One region of the Providencia lanzhouensis genome, then DNA from elsewhere that is predicted to be linked to it. Evidence: predicted binding sites of a transcription regulator. Region 1 holds the regulator's gene; each other region holds the start of a gene.

What was found. The regulator LexA, encoded in region 1, represses DNA repair genes until DNA is damaged. The targets are predictions, from matches to a motif close to TNCTGTATGTACATACAGNA.
Region 2: ACIH2S_RS11735 (DinI-like family protein) is a predicted target of LexA. The motif match lies at 2,056-2,075, and genes of this name have one in related genera.
Region 3: uvrA (excinuclease ABC subunit UvrA) is a predicted target of LexA. The motif match lies at 1,868-1,887, and genes of this name have one in related genera.

What each region holds. Positions count from the first base shown of each region.
Region 1 covers NZ_CP174123.1:458,276-463,314, reverse strand. The annotation lists gene ACIH2S_RS02080 (fimbrial protein) at 1-569, opposite strand, end outside; gene zur (zinc uptake transcriptional repressor Zur) at 1,535-2,050, shown strand; gene lexA (transcriptional repressor LexA) at 2,209-2,826, opposite strand; gene ACIH2S_RS02065 (diacylglycerol kinase) at 2,964-3,338, opposite strand; gene plsB (glycerol-3-phosphate 1-O-acyltransferase PlsB) at 3,463-5,039, shown strand, end outside.
Region 2 covers NZ_CP174123.1:2,474,924-2,479,962, forward strand. The annotation lists gene ACIH2S_RS11725 (VasL domain-containing protein) at 1-1,160, shown strand, start outside; gene ACIH2S_RS11730 (DUF1345 domain-containing protein) at 1,274-1,951, shown strand; gene ACIH2S_RS11735 (DinI-like family protein) at 2,092-2,352, shown strand; gene ACIH2S_RS11740 (hypothetical protein) at 2,523-2,762, opposite strand; gene ACIH2S_RS11745 (response regulator) at 2,924-3,598, shown strand; gene ACIH2S_RS11750 (sensor histidine kinase) at 3,588-4,955, shown strand.
Region 3 covers NZ_CP174123.1:572,770-577,808, reverse strand. The annotation lists gene ilvB (acetolactate synthase large subunit) at 1-680, opposite strand, end outside; gene ivbL (ilvB operon leader peptide IvbL) at 785-874, opposite strand; gene ACIH2S_RS02575 (single-stranded DNA-binding protein) at 1,124-1,642, opposite strand; gene uvrA (excinuclease ABC subunit UvrA) at 1,986-4,820, shown strand; gene ACIH2S_RS02565 (aromatic amino acid transaminase) at 4,924-5,039, opposite strand, start outside.

The DNA.
Region 1 (5,039 bases):
ACAATTTTGAAGTTAGCTACAGTGTCAAAACGACCTGTAGTAGCTTTTTGAGTTGGATCTTCGTTACCTTTAACGTACGCTGCGAAGTGCAGAGTAGTTTGTGAACCGTCACCATTGTTTAACGCGTAGCCGTCACCAGTACCTGGGAATGCTTTACCGAATTCAACGATTTTGTCAGCGCCGTTAGTGATTACGATACCAGCGTTTTTAACTTTACCGCCTAAGCCCAGTAAGTCACCAGTGAAGCCTTGGAAACCGTTTACTGTAGAACCAGTAAATGTGATTTTTGCGTTTTTGTAAGTTTCAGTAGAGCAGTTTTTCAGAACGATATCGAACGCTTTACTGTCTGAACGGAATTGGTTAGAAGTCAGTTCGTGTAACGCGATTTCGCCGAATTCAACTAATTGCTTCAGGTTGTCAGCATCGATTGAACATGGAACGTCGTTAATGAAACCAGTAAAACGGATTTCACCTTGTGAGCTTTCTACTGGATCAGCAGCTAAAGCAACACCTGAAACGCCAACACCTAAACCTAAAGCTAGAGTTAATGCTAATTTATTCAGTTTCATAAAAGTTTTCCTTTAAATGAGTAGGAACTGCTATTTCTCTTTTTCTCTTTCCTGTTTCCACTGATGCAAAATTAAGTCTATTTACTTAATCAGTGCACCCTTGAAAATTCCTCTAGCTTTCCTACTTGATGAATTTCATTCAGGTTAGAGATTTTTTTATATAAACGAGCTCCATCTCATTTATGTGATTTAAAAAACAGAAATCATTAAGCCAACATTCTCACTTCTAAATTAATTACTGAGTCATTCATTAATTAATTAAAATTGATATAGAACACTAAATGAATTCTGATAACTACCTTGTGATATTTTCTGATGTCAATTCTACATACGTGACATATGTTGTCAAAAACCACCCAAATGAAGCGTTGACTTGGTTTTTTATATCGACAAAATGCACAAAGACAACTTTTATCCACTGAATGAGTAATTAAATCTAAAGAAATGATGAATTACTTAGAAAGATTTATATGAAGACTTCATTTTGCATTTATAAAAATGTCTAAATATTGCAAAAAACCTATAAATATAAAAATCTATATTTATATTTAAATACAACTTAATAAACCGAACAGATGTAAATTTATTAGATTTAACATCTATCCAGTGTCTTTTTCGCGTCAGTAATCGCTACATAAGAAACAAGGGGTAAGATAAGTCTTAATTAAAATCAACGCTAAATAGTAACAATGAATTTCAATAATTGTTTTTATTTGGTTAAATTTAACACCCAATGATTAACTAAAATGTAGCAATTAATGATTTATTTAAAATAGAAAAAACCATCTCTTAAATAAGGAGTTCATTTTTTATTAATGTTGCCTTTATTAAAGTTAAAATTGCGTATTCAATTTAGTAAAAAATTGTTTATTTCATCACCACCATTTCAAACACAACAGAAATGGAAGTTATGGTAAACTAAACAGTAATAAAAACTTGAAGCTATCTAGGTGGGGCCAAACAAGATGAAAACAATCAGTGAAGACATGCTGCTTACGACGGCCGAACGTATTTGTCAGTCTCGAGGCGTGCGTTTGACCCCACAAAGAGAGACTGTTCTGCGATTAATTGCGCAGCAACACGGTGCGATCAGTGCTTATGATCTACTAGATTTACTGCGTGAAATAGAGCCTCAGGCTAAACCCCCTACCGTTTATCGCGGTTTAGAGTTCCTCATGGAACAAGGATTTATTCATAAAATTGAATCCACAAACAGCTATGTGGTTTGTCACCATGTGGATAATCCAAGCCATATTTCAGTGATGTTGATTTGCGATAATTGTGGCAATGTGACCGAAAGTGACTGCACGACTATCGAACAAGCGATTAGCACACTAGCGGAAGAAAATCATTTTCATCTCAGGCATACGGTGGTAGAAAACCATGGTTTATGTCAAAAATGTTTTGAGATTTCCAATTGCCAAGATCATGAACACTGTGAGCATAACCATCACGCCACGGTCAGTTCAAAAAAGAAGTGATATAGAATAAGTGGTCTACAGGAAGTAAAATAAAGGAAGCTATATAGCAACATGGAAGATGGCTATATAAAGAAAAACAGTATGAAAATAGCTATATAAAGAAAGGCTATTCAAAAAATAGAGATATTGAGTCTGCTGCCAGACTCAATATCTCATCATCAATGCCAATCACTGTTACGGATAACCCCAACAGCCAGGCCTTCAATGGTAAAATTCTGTTCGCGCAAATCAACCACGATTGGTGCAAAATCAGCGTTTTCAGCAATAAGTTCAACGCGATTACCTTGTTGCTTAAAGCGTTTAACCGTGACTTCATCTTCGATACGCGCCACAACAATTTGCCCATTATGGACATTCTGCGTTTTATGTACCGCAAGTAAATCACCATCCATAATACCGATATCTTTCATCGACATACCATTTACGCGTAATAAAAAATCTGCGTGTGGTTTAAATAATTCTGGGTCAACTTGGTAATGGCTTTCAATATGTTCTTGCGCAAGCAATGGTTCGCCGGCAGCAACACGTCCAATCAGAGGAAGCCCTAAATCTTCGGATTCTTCTTCTAACAACAGACGAATGCCTCTGGAAGCTCCAGAAACAATTTCAATTACCCCTTTACGAGCTAAGGCTTTTAAATGTTCTTCTGCCGCATTAGGCGAACGAAAACCCAAACTTGCTGCTATCTCAGCGCGTGTTGGTGGCATGCCCGTTTGCGAAATGTGGTCACGCACCAGATCGTAAACTTGCTGTTGTCGAGCTGTCAGTGCTTTCATCCCATTCCCCTGTTTGTTTATACAGTCAGACTGTGAGTATATACAGGTAAATGGGTATTGGGAACTGTTAAATTAGCCAAAATCTGCTTTTGTTGATGAATTTCTGGCTTTTTATCGCTTTTACTGTTTTTAGCCCACTAAACCGCAAAATAACGCGCCCATAATACGGTTCCCCAGATAAACAGTGCCAATCCTATCGTGACGAACACGGCTGCGGAGCCGATATCTTTCGCTCGCCCAGATAATTCATGGTATTCACTGCCAATACGATCAACAACCGCCTCAATTGCACTGTTAATTAACTCAACAATAGCGACTAACACAACTGAACCAATCAACAAAATCCTGTCAATTTGGCTAATATCCAAGCAAAAAGCTATAATTATCGCAATGATAGCAGCAATCGCTTCTTGACGAAATGCAGCTTCATTTACCCATGCTGCTTTTAAACCTTTAAGGGAGTATCCAGCCGCTTTGATGACCCGAGTGAGTCCCTTAGTTTGACTTGCCATATTTTTTCCTTAATTTCTAAACAATAATCAACTTTTGCAGTCAAAGTGAATTATCGATAACAGATCTAAACATTGCTTTCTGATATGATTGCGCAGCATTACTAACAAGAGGCTATAATCATTTATGTCACTATGGCGTAAAATATATTACAACACGTTGAATTTACCACTGAAATTATTGGTAAAAAGTAAACTAATCCCAACGGACCCGATAACAGAGTTACAGCTTGACCCAGGCAAGCCAACGCTGTACGTCTTGCCATATCACTCAAAGTCCGACCTGCTCACGCTTCGCCAACAATGCTTAGCGATTGGTTTACCTGATCCGCTCGTGGATAACGACATCAATGGCACCAAGCTTCCAGCCTATGTGTTTATTGATGATGGTCCGCGCGTGTTCCGCTACTACTCCCCAGATCCACGTAAAGAGTCAGTAAAAATATTCCATGCGTATCTGGATTTGCATAAAAACAATCCAAATCTTGATATTCAAATGCTACCTGCATCCGTCATGTTTGGACGTGCGCCGGGTCGCGAAGGGCATAAGCCTGCCCCGCTAAAACTCTTAAACGGTGTGCAAAAATTCTTTGCAGTCCTGTGGTTAGGGCGCGATAGTTTTGTGCGTTTTTCTCCGAGCATTTCTCTTGGCCAGATGGCACAAGAGCATGGCACTGATACCATCATTGCCAACAAACTTGCTCGCGTAGCACGTATTCATTACTCTCGTCAGCGTTTAGCTGCGGTCGGGCCAAAACTGCCTGCCCGTTATGAGCTATTTAATAAGCTGCTATCCTCTAAAGCGATTGAAAAAGCCGTTGAAGACGAAGCGCGCAGTAAAAAAATCCCATTACAAAAAGCCCAGCAAAATGCCGTGGCGATGATGGAAGAGATTGCTGCTAACTTCTCTTATGAAGCAGTGCGACTGACTGACCGTGTACTCGGTTGGACATGGAACCGCTTATACCAAGGGATCAATGTTCAACATGCTGAGCGCGTTCGCCAGCTGGCGCAAGATGGTCACGAAATTGTGTATGTGCCCTCTCACCGTAGCCATATGGACTACCTGCTGCTTTCTTATGTGCTTTATCACCAAGGCTTGGTGCCACCACACATTGCGGCGGGTATTAACCTTAACTTTTGGCCAGCCGGTCCTATTTTCCGCCGTTTAGGCGCGTTCTTTATTCGCCGTACGTTCAAAGGTAATAAACTCTATTCCACCGTATTCCGCGAATACCTCAGTGAGCTATTTGCTCGCGGCTATTCGATTGAATACTTTGTGGAAGGAGGTCGTTCACGTACAGGTCGCTTACTGGAACCGAAAACCGGTACCTTGTCGATGACCCTACAAGCGATGCTACGCGGAGACTCCCGCCCTATCACCATCGTTCCTATCTATATTGGTTACGAGCATGTGATGGAAGTAGGAACTTACGCAAAAGAGCTGCGTGGCGCTGAGAAAGAGAAAGAAGGCTTCTTCTCCATGGTACGTGGTCTGCGTAAACTACGTAATTTGGGTCAAGGTTATGTGAACTTTGGGCAACCAATTTCACTGACCCAGTACTTAAATAACCGCGTACCAAATTGGCGTGAATCTATCGACCCGATTGAACCACAGCGCCCGAGCTGGTTAAACCCAACCGTCAGCAGCTTAGCCGATAACATTATGGTGAATATCAATAATGCGGCAGCTGCCAACGCGAT
Region 2 (5,039 bases), 2.0 Mb from region 1:
GGTTTACCCTGATCCGCCAGCATCAAAATGGCATCGCGGGATTAAACGAAGGCTTATCTTTACTCCAACATTTACTGAGCCGCCACTGGCAAGGATTATGGCCACAACAGACCCATGCCCGGGTTGAAATTCTCGCTACGCTGAGCCAACAACTCATGACAGGGTTACGTGCTCATGCGCCTGTTTATGCTGACCTTCCAGCACTGTATCAAACTGAAGCCACCCTCAACCAAATCGGACAATTGCTGCAAACATTAGAGCTCAAACACCTCACTCAGCTGGAGCGACTCCAAAGCTTGCTCACCACCCAAGCCAAGCAGCTCGAAAATACCGATGTTCCTGATAGTGGCTTTATTCCACCAACGCCGCTGCAATTGCCAAAAACCTCGCCATCATCATTTCATGCCCGCACCGCCGCAACACCAATTTCCATCAAAGCCAATGCTACTATCAGCACACCGACACCGACCAAGCCTTCTTACCGAAAAGGCATTTGTGTGGGTCTGGCTTTCGGTATTGTGCTCACAGGCGCGCTGTGTGCAGGAACTTTGTATGTCTTACACCCGCAAATCAATAACCACGTTTTAGCGCAAGCACTACCCCAGTTACCTGACTTTACGCCGAATATTGCCTCAATTCTTGAGCAACAATTACAGCCTAATGCCGCACAACCGAATAGTTTTTCTCCTGAAAAACTCAAGATAATCGATAACTACCTCGTGGAATTAGAATCCATCTCCCCAATTTGGTCTCAGCAGTATGGATTAAGCATGGTGAGTTACCTCACTAAGCAATATGGTGAACGACAAGAAGTCAGCGCATTTAACGATAAATGGCAGCAAAATATGCAAATTAATGCGCTATCTAACGATAAATTACAACAGTGGTCTGAAGGGATGGCCGAGCTAAACAATCTCAGTACGCGCTTAGACAGTCTTGATGGTAAACCTCGCAGCTATATCACGGGGTCTGAATTAAAAACCATTATTTTCAATGCTCGCCAGCATTTTAATCAAAGCGTTCCTTTGGAAGAGGAATTACGTCGTCTTGAGCAACTTCAAACCCAAGGCTCCGTCCCTGAGTCTGAATACCAACGAATTGATAACCATTTTAAACAGCTACTCAATCGCTATGCGTTGATAAGACAAAGCGAAAAATAAACCTATTTATTCCTAAGTAATACCTGTATGGAGCACCTTATTCGTGCTCCATTTTTTTTCAGTGATATACTCGTTTTAAATTAACGCGATAATTATTTTTCAAGGAATACCCCATGCTTCGCTGTGCTGCTCGCATCACCCACCAGCTACGTCATGCATTTCATTCTCGACCGCGCTTTTTGGTCTCGCTAATTGTTGCTTTCATCACTTTCTTCGCTTTATTTCAAACACAAAGTCTGATTATTAACTTAATTATCAGTTGGAACGCATTTGCGTGGTGCTATTTGCTGTTTCTGTTCCAGAGAATTATTAGCCACAATGTGAAAGACATTCGTAAGCTGACAAAAATCGAAGATGAAAGCGCGAGCATGGTAATATTTTTCTTGATGTCAGGCTGCTGCGTCAGTTTATTAGCCTTATTTTTTGCCTTGGGCGGACACAGTGATATCCCGAAAGCCGATAAAATTTACTCCTATATTTTAACTGCCTCGACATTGATATCCTCTTGGCTGCTCTTACCCACGGGCTTTACCATGCACTATGCCCATCTCTATTACGGCAATAGTGAAAATGAAAAACCGTGGTTAATTTTCCCCGATAAAATCACCCAACCCAGCTATTCGGATTTTATGTATTTCTCATTCACCATTGCCGTCGCCTCACAAACGGCAGATGTAGAAGTAGCCTCAACCCCTATGCGTCGCGCAGTATTGCTCCAATCCGTTATTTCATTTGTCTTTAATATGGCCATTTTAGGGTTGTGTATTAATATTTCTGCCAGCTTCTTTTAAAGGTTATCGGATTAACTTGTCGAAATAAAAAGAGTTAGCCTGCTATCACAATAAAAAAATATTCAATGCAGGATATTGACAATATCCCCATATAGATCTAAAAATACTGTATATTAATACAGTCTTTAGTAGAGGCTATTATGTTACGCATCGAAGTGTTATTTGATAAGAATTCACCGCAAAAACCAAGTGGCTTGGTTTTACAAGCTTTAGAGTCTGAGATTTTACGCAAACTACAGTCACAGTACCCTGATATGGTCACTCGAGTGGGCTTTAGCTCTCAGCAGGCGATTAATATTTCAGGAACGAAGATTGCGGATGATAAATTACGCATTGAAGAGATCTTAGAAGAAATTTGGATGGATGACGGCTGGCTACCTGAAGCAAATACCGATGACTAGATGATTAGCAGAGAAATGGAAGGGTAATATCCATCTTCCATTTCTTAATCCATTATTCTTTGAAGTTAATCTGAGTCACTTTCAATCTGTTTCTGCCTATCGTTTATACGCTTCTGCATATAAAAATCGATAGCACCACAATTCACTATTCCGCCATTGTCGAAAGAATATTAATAAAGTTTCTGACGAAGATACGATTTAAACTCATTCACCGGATTACGTTTCGTTTTACTCACTTCAAGTATCCGAGTCTCTACTAAGCACGTTTTCGCATCAGTGCATCGCTGAACTTCATTTAATTTTGTCGGATTCAACGCCAATTGTGGTTTATTGAAACTCGCCCCCATAAATACCATGGCAAAAAAAATAATCCCGATAAATAGAGGCACTTCAATATACGCTTTTTTCATGATGAATGCTCTTGTTATGGTTGTTGAGGGTATATTAGTTCTTTTGCATTTTAGTACCTTAATATTTGGTTAAACCAACCTTAAGGGATGCTTAAGGGGATAAATATCCTAGTTGCTGGGTGAGCGGAGTCTGCTTATACTCCGCAACAGAGGTAATAAATATGAATATTTTATTGGTAGAAGATGATCTTCAGCTCGGCAAAGCGTTATGTCGTGGACTGGAATTAGCCGGATTTAATCCTTGCTGGGTCAGATTATTATCTGATGCTAAGCAGCAATTACAGGCACGCAATTTTGATGTCATGCTTTTAGACTTGGGATTACCTGATGGTGATGGTCAAGAGGAATTAATTGCATGGCGCCAATCTGGAGAATCGATACCGATTATTATTCTTACCGCCCGTAATAAAATGGATAATTTAGTGGCGAGCTTAGATTCTGGTGCCGATGATTTCTTAACAAAACCCTTTGAAATGCCAGAGTTGATTTCTCGCGTAAAGGCTATTAGCCGCCGTATGGCTGGGTTTTCATCTGAAATTTGGCAATTAGATAATCTGCAATTAAATCCATTAAACCATCAAGTCACCTTGGATGGTCAATTATTATTACTCTCCGGTAAAGAATATCTGTTGCTATACGAGTTAATTAAAAATGCCGACAATGTCGTGCGAAAAACAGATTTAGAGCAACGTTTATTTGGCTTGGATGATGTGGAAAGTAACTCCCTTGAAGTCCACATTCATAATTTACGCCGCAAAATTGGTAAAGACAGAATTATTACTATCCGTGGCATCGGTTATTTACTAAAAAAAGAAGCGCAATCTGGTGAAGATTAAATCCTTTCTTGTCTACACATTTGGTATTCAGATTGGCGCAGTCATCTTTTTATGGCTGCTGCTAGTCGGTTGGTTACAATTTTTTTATCTACCTGACTTGGTCGATGATGATGAGTTTAACCAACAACAGCAAATCGTCACACAAGGGATTGCGCGAACATTAGGTACAGTATCAGATACCCCAGAATATTTTGATAAGCTCGCGGTTATTCTGCAAAAAATGTATACCGATGCCATGGAAAACGGCATTGAAACTAGCTATAAACCGTATATGGTTGTGCGGGATAATCTGGGACATGTGCTATATCGCAATAGTGAAAAGATTTCAGACCCATCACTAAAATCAGTCGATATGCTAACTGCCCAACATAAAGATTGGCATTTCACTTCTGCATGGGATGATGACCATACCCTCGAAGTTGTGATTGCAGAATCGTATCTTGAGCGACGAAAGTTAATTGGTAATCCAGCCGAAGGCACTGCCATTCCTCTCGCCTTTATTTTGGGCATAATGTTAATCGCTATTTTGATCACTGCCTATTTTAGTATTCGCCCCATTAAACAAGTCGCTAAAATTATTTCATCGCGTCAACCGGGAAATTTAACGCCGATTGATACCAAAGATATGTATAAAGAAACTCGCCCTATTATTTCCGCGATTAACCAATTAATGGCACGAGTCGATGCCGCGAATTTACGCGAAAAACGTTTTATGGCAGATGCGGCTCATGAATTGCGGACTCCGATTGCAGCGGTAACAGCACAATTGCATGTGTTAATGCATATCGATAATCCAAAAGAAAAAGCCGAGATTATTAATGATATGAAAGAGACATTAACGCGCGCCGCCTCTTTATCTCATCAATTAATTGATCTCGCACGTTTGGAAGCGGAAGATTTTGCCATTCGTAAAGAGCAAATTGATTTACCTATGTTAATCAGTAATCTCATTTCATCCCATATTCCTTATGCTCTCAATAAACATATTGATGTGGAATTATCCAGTCCAGATTCTTTTTATGTCGAAACTGATAAGCTGGCGCTGAGTAATGTGTTCACTAATTTAATCGAAAATGCGATTAAATATTCTCCTGAAAAAGCCAAAATAAAAGTGACACTGGTCGATCTCACCCCTTTTGGTGCCACCATTACGGTTCAAGATAATGGACGCGGTATTCCGGAAGAGAGCCGAGCACATCTATTTTCTCGCTTTTACCGTGTGCCCGGAACATTAGAAACAGGAAGCGGTTTAGGATTATCTATTGCCCATAATCTGGCATCGAAAATAGGTGCAACATTAAAAGTCACTGATGGATTAGAGAATAAAGGTATTGGATTTATTATTGATTTGCCTTAATTAAAGCGGCAGTCGAGAATAATACCATTATTTAAAATAATGTTATTCAGTTAACATCCCTAGTGCATAATAAACATTACAATC
Region 3 (5,039 bases), 110 kb from region 1:
TCTGAGCTAATCACCCCACCACCGAAATAGAGTACAGGACGCTTCGCACGGTTGATCATTTCCGCCGCTTGAATTACTTTTTCCATATCGAAACTTGGGGCTTTATCTTTCGGTAAAACCTCTGGCAGCACATCTAACTCAATGGTCGCAGTCTGTACATCTTTTGGAATATCAATCCAAACAGGTCCTGGACGCCCAGACTCAGCAATACGAAATGCTTCGCAGATAACACGAGGCAGGTCTTCAATGCTGCGCACCAAATAATTGTGTTTCGTAATCGGAATTGAAATACCGTAAGTATCAACTTCCTGAAACGCATCGGTACCAATCATCGAAGATGGCACTTGCGCAGTGATGCATACCAGTGGAATTGAATCCAGCTTAGCATCCGCAATGGCTGTCACTAAGTTAGTGGCACCGGGACCGCTTGAGGAAATACACACTGCCGCTTTGCCTGTGCTACGTGCAATTCCCTGTGCAATAAAACCCGCACCTTGCTCGTGACGCGCCAGTATGTGGCGAATTTTTTTGCTCTGCCCCAGCGCATCGTAGAATGGCAATGCAGCCCCGCCGGGGATACCAGAAACGATGGTAATGCCATGTTTTTCCAACAAATGGACGATCAATTCTGCGCCTGTAAAATAGTTTTTTTGTGGTGATGTTGTGCCCGACTCGCTCATAATTTTTTATTCCTTCACTAGCCTGCGGATCCGAGTTTTAGGTCATAAAAAAACCCCGCTCGGTTTGCGCCGGCGGGGTTTCTAAATCGCGTGATTTGTTCCCGTTACGGCGCTAAGCCCACGACCACCACCACACGCACGACTACCGCGGCTAGTGGCGCGGTAAGTAGTAGGTTTGAACGGTTAGCAGTCATTTTCACGAGAGTTTCCTGTAATTTAATTCTGTCTGATTTTTCATTTTTGTGTTTGCTGCATCTAAGAAACCATAAAACCCTAACCTTCACAACCCTTTTTTTCGTTTTTCTTGGTTGTGGATTTCAAATGAGAGGCATATCACAGAATGTTGTTGAGTTGTGATAATTTGAATTGAAATTGCTCATAAAAAATTAAAGCCCTTAAAATTAAGGGCTTTAATCGATGATTTTGATTTTCTAATTTAGAAATTAGAACGGGATGTCGTCATCAAAATCCATTGGTGGTTCATTGGTTTGTGGCGCTGGTGAACGCGCTGGTGCTGCGCCACCGCCACTGAATTGTTGTGCTGCTTGTGGCTGTTGTGGTTGACCCCAACCGCCTTGTCCGCCGCTTTGACCTTGTGATGGGGCATCGCCGCCGCGACCGCCAAGCATCTGCATTGAACCGCCGATATTTACCACAACTTCGGTGGTGTAGCGATCTTGACCGCTTTGGTCTTGCCATTTACGGGTTTGCAATGAACCTTCGATATAAACTTGTGAACCTTTTTTCAGGTATTCACCAGCAACTTCGGCTAATTTACCGAAAATCACAACACGGTGCCATTCGGTTTTTTCACGCATTTCACCGGTTTGCTTGTCACGCCAACTTTCAGAAGTTGCCAGAGTCAGGTTAGCGACAGCTCCGCCGTTAGGCATATAACGGATTTCTGGATCTTGTCCTAAGTTACCGATAAGAATTACTTTATTTACGCCTCTGGTGGCCATTTATTACTCCTGATGCATTGAATTTTTAATCTCTGGACTGACCGTGAAGTTTACCACGACCTATCTGTATTGCACCATAAATTGAGATTGCTGATGAGAAGTTGCGAAGCGCTTTCCAAATTTAAGTGAAATCTGCATTACTGTTTTTTAGTATAGACGCTAATTATTGGCGTCACAGATAAGTTGCTATCAGTCCCCTATGGAATGAAATATAAAGAGCACATATACTGTATATCCATTCAGCAAATTTTGTGCAATACTAAATCGTTTATTAATACTGGCTCGTTAATTAAGACTACCAAGTTCATTTTTGTTCACTATCAATTCATTCGGGAAGTGGTAAATGGAGAATATCGAAGTCCGCGGCGCACGCACGCATAACCTAAAAAATATCAATCTCATCATCCCCCGAGACAAGCTGATAGTTATTACAGGGCTATCTGGTTCAGGGAAGTCTTCCCTTGCCTTTGATACCCTCTATGCTGAAGGTCAGCGTCGTTATGTTGAGTCACTATCCGCGTATGCTCGTCAATTCCTTTCTTTAATGGAAAAGCCGGATGTTGACCATATCGAAGGGCTGTCGCCTGCTATCTCCATTGAACAGAAATCCACTTCTCATAACCCACGTTCAACGGTTGGGACCATCACCGAGATCCATGACTACCTGCGTCTATTGTTTGCCCGTGTAGGTGAGCCACGCTGCCCTGATCATGATATTCCGCTTGCGGCACAAACCGTTAGCCAGATGGTGGATAACGTCCTCGCACAGCCGACCGATCGCCGCATGATGCTGCTGGCTCCGGTCGTAAAAGAACGTAAAGGTGAGCACGTTAAGTTACTCGATAACTTAGCGAGCCAAGGGTATATTCGCGCCCGTATTGATGGTGAAGTTTGTGATTTATCCGATCCACCAAAACTCGAGTTACAGAAAAAACATACCATTGAAGTCGTGGTTGACCGTTTCAAAGTACGCGACGATATCGCCCAGCGTCTTGCAGAATCCTTTGAAACTGCACTCGAGTTATCTGGCGGCACCGCTGTTGTCGCTGATATGGATGACTCAAAAGCCGAAGAATTAGTGTTCTCTGCTAACTTTGCGTGCCCTGTTTGTGGCTATAGTATGATGGAGTTAGAGCCACGCCTGTTCTCATTCAACAACCCAGCAGGGGCTTGCCCAAGCTGCGACGGCTTAGGGGTTCAGCAATTTTTTGATCCTGAGCGTGTGATTCAAAATCCCGAAATTTCCCTTGCGGGCGGGGCTATTCGCGGCTGGGATCGTCGTAATTTCTATTATTTTCAGATGCTAATGTCATTGGGCGAACACTATAAGTTTGATGTTGAAGCCCCCTATGACTCACTCAGCCCAGCTATTCAAAAAGTAATTTTGTATGGTTCAGGCAAAGAAACTATTGAATTCAAATATCGTAATGATCGCGGAGATATTACCGTACGCTACCATCCGTTCGAAGGTGTGCTTAACAATATGGAACGCCGTTATAAAGAAACGGAATCCACCGCGGTGCGCGAAGAGTTAGCAAAATACATTAGCAACCGCCCTTGTGTGACTTGCTCCGGAACCCGTCTGCGTAAAGAAGCTCGCTTTGTGTTTGTGGAAAATACCACCCTGCCTGAAATTGCAGATTACAGCATCGGTCATGCAATGGAGTTTTTCCAAAACTTAAAACTCAGTGGGCAACGCGCCAAGATTGCCGAAAAAATCCTGAAAGAGATCAGCGACCGTCTGAAGTTCTTAGTGAATGTGGGACTCAATTACTTAAGCCTTTCACGCTCCGCAGAAACATTATCCGGCGGTGAGGCCCAGCGTATCCGTCTAGCAAGCCAAATCGGTGCGGGTCTGGTCGGTGTGATGTATGTGCTGGATGAACCGTCTATCGGGCTCCACCAGCGCGATAATGACCGATTACTGGAAACCCTGATTCACCTACGTAACTTAGGGAACACCGTGATTGTGGTTGAGCACGATGAAGATGCGATCCGCGCTGCTGACCATGTGATTGATATTGGTCCAGGTGCCGGTGTTCACGGTGGTCAAATTGTGGCGCAAGGTACATTGGAAGATATCGTTGCTAACCCAGAATCCTTAACGGGTAAATTCTTAAGTGGTGAGCGCAAGATTGATATCCCACAAATGCGGGTTCCATTTAATAAAGATAAAGTGTTGACGGTGATGGGCGCAACAGGCAACAACCTGAAGAATGTCACCCTGAATATTCCTGTTGGCTTATTTACATGTATTACAGGGGTTTCTGGTTCCGGTAAATCCACGCTCATCAACGATACGCTATTCCCAATTGCTCAGCGCCAGTTAAATGGGGCAACAGTGATTAACCCTGCGCCGTATACCAATGTCGAAGGTTTAGAGCATTTCGATAAAGTGATCGATATCGACCAAAGCCCTATTGGACGCACCCCACGTTCGAACCCAGCCACTTATACGGGTATCTTTACGCCAATTCGTGAGCTGTTCGCGGGTGTACCAGAATCACGGACTCGCGGCTATAACCCAGGGCGTTTCAGCTTTAACGTGAAAGGCGGTCGTTGTGAAGCCTGCCAAGGGGATGGTGTAATTAAGGTGGAAATGCACTTCCTGCCCGATGTCTATGTGCCGTGTGACCAATGTAAGGGCAAGCGCTATAACCGCGAAACCTTAGAAATCAAATACAAAGGTAAAAGCATTCATGAAGTGTTGGATATGACCATCGAAGAGTCCCGCGAATTCTTTGATGCCGTGCCTGCGCTAGCGCGTAAGCTGCAAACGCTGATGGATGTGGGTCTCTCCTACATTCGCTTAGGTCAATCTGCGACAACCTTATCCGGCGGTGAAGCCCAGCGCGTAAAATTAGCTCGCGAGTTGTCTAAACGCGGCACCGGACAGACCATCTATATCTTGGATGAGCCAACCACCGGATTGCACTTTGCCGATATCCAGCAACTGCTTGTTGTCTTGCACCAATTGCGTGATCAAGGCAATACCATCGTCGTCATCGAGCATAACTTGGATGTGATCAAAACGGCAGACTGGATTGTTGACCTAGGCCCAGAAGGTGGTAGCGGTGGAGGTGAGATTTTAATTTCAGGTACCCCTGAGCAAGTGGCTGAGTGTGAAAAATCCCATACTGCGCGTTTCTTGAAGCCTATCTTAGCGCGTGGCTACTGAGTTAACTGAAGTAAAAATAGTTAACAGAAACCGCCAATCAAAATAGAAAAAGGGGAACTCAGTTCCCCTTTTTAATGCTTATATAACCGTTCGTTACTAACGATTACTGGCTAACTGCCGCGAACGCTTCCACGATACGCTTCACGTTATGACGGTTTACACCTGCCATACACACGCGACCTGTTCCAACTAAATAAACCGCAAACTCATCTTTCAGAC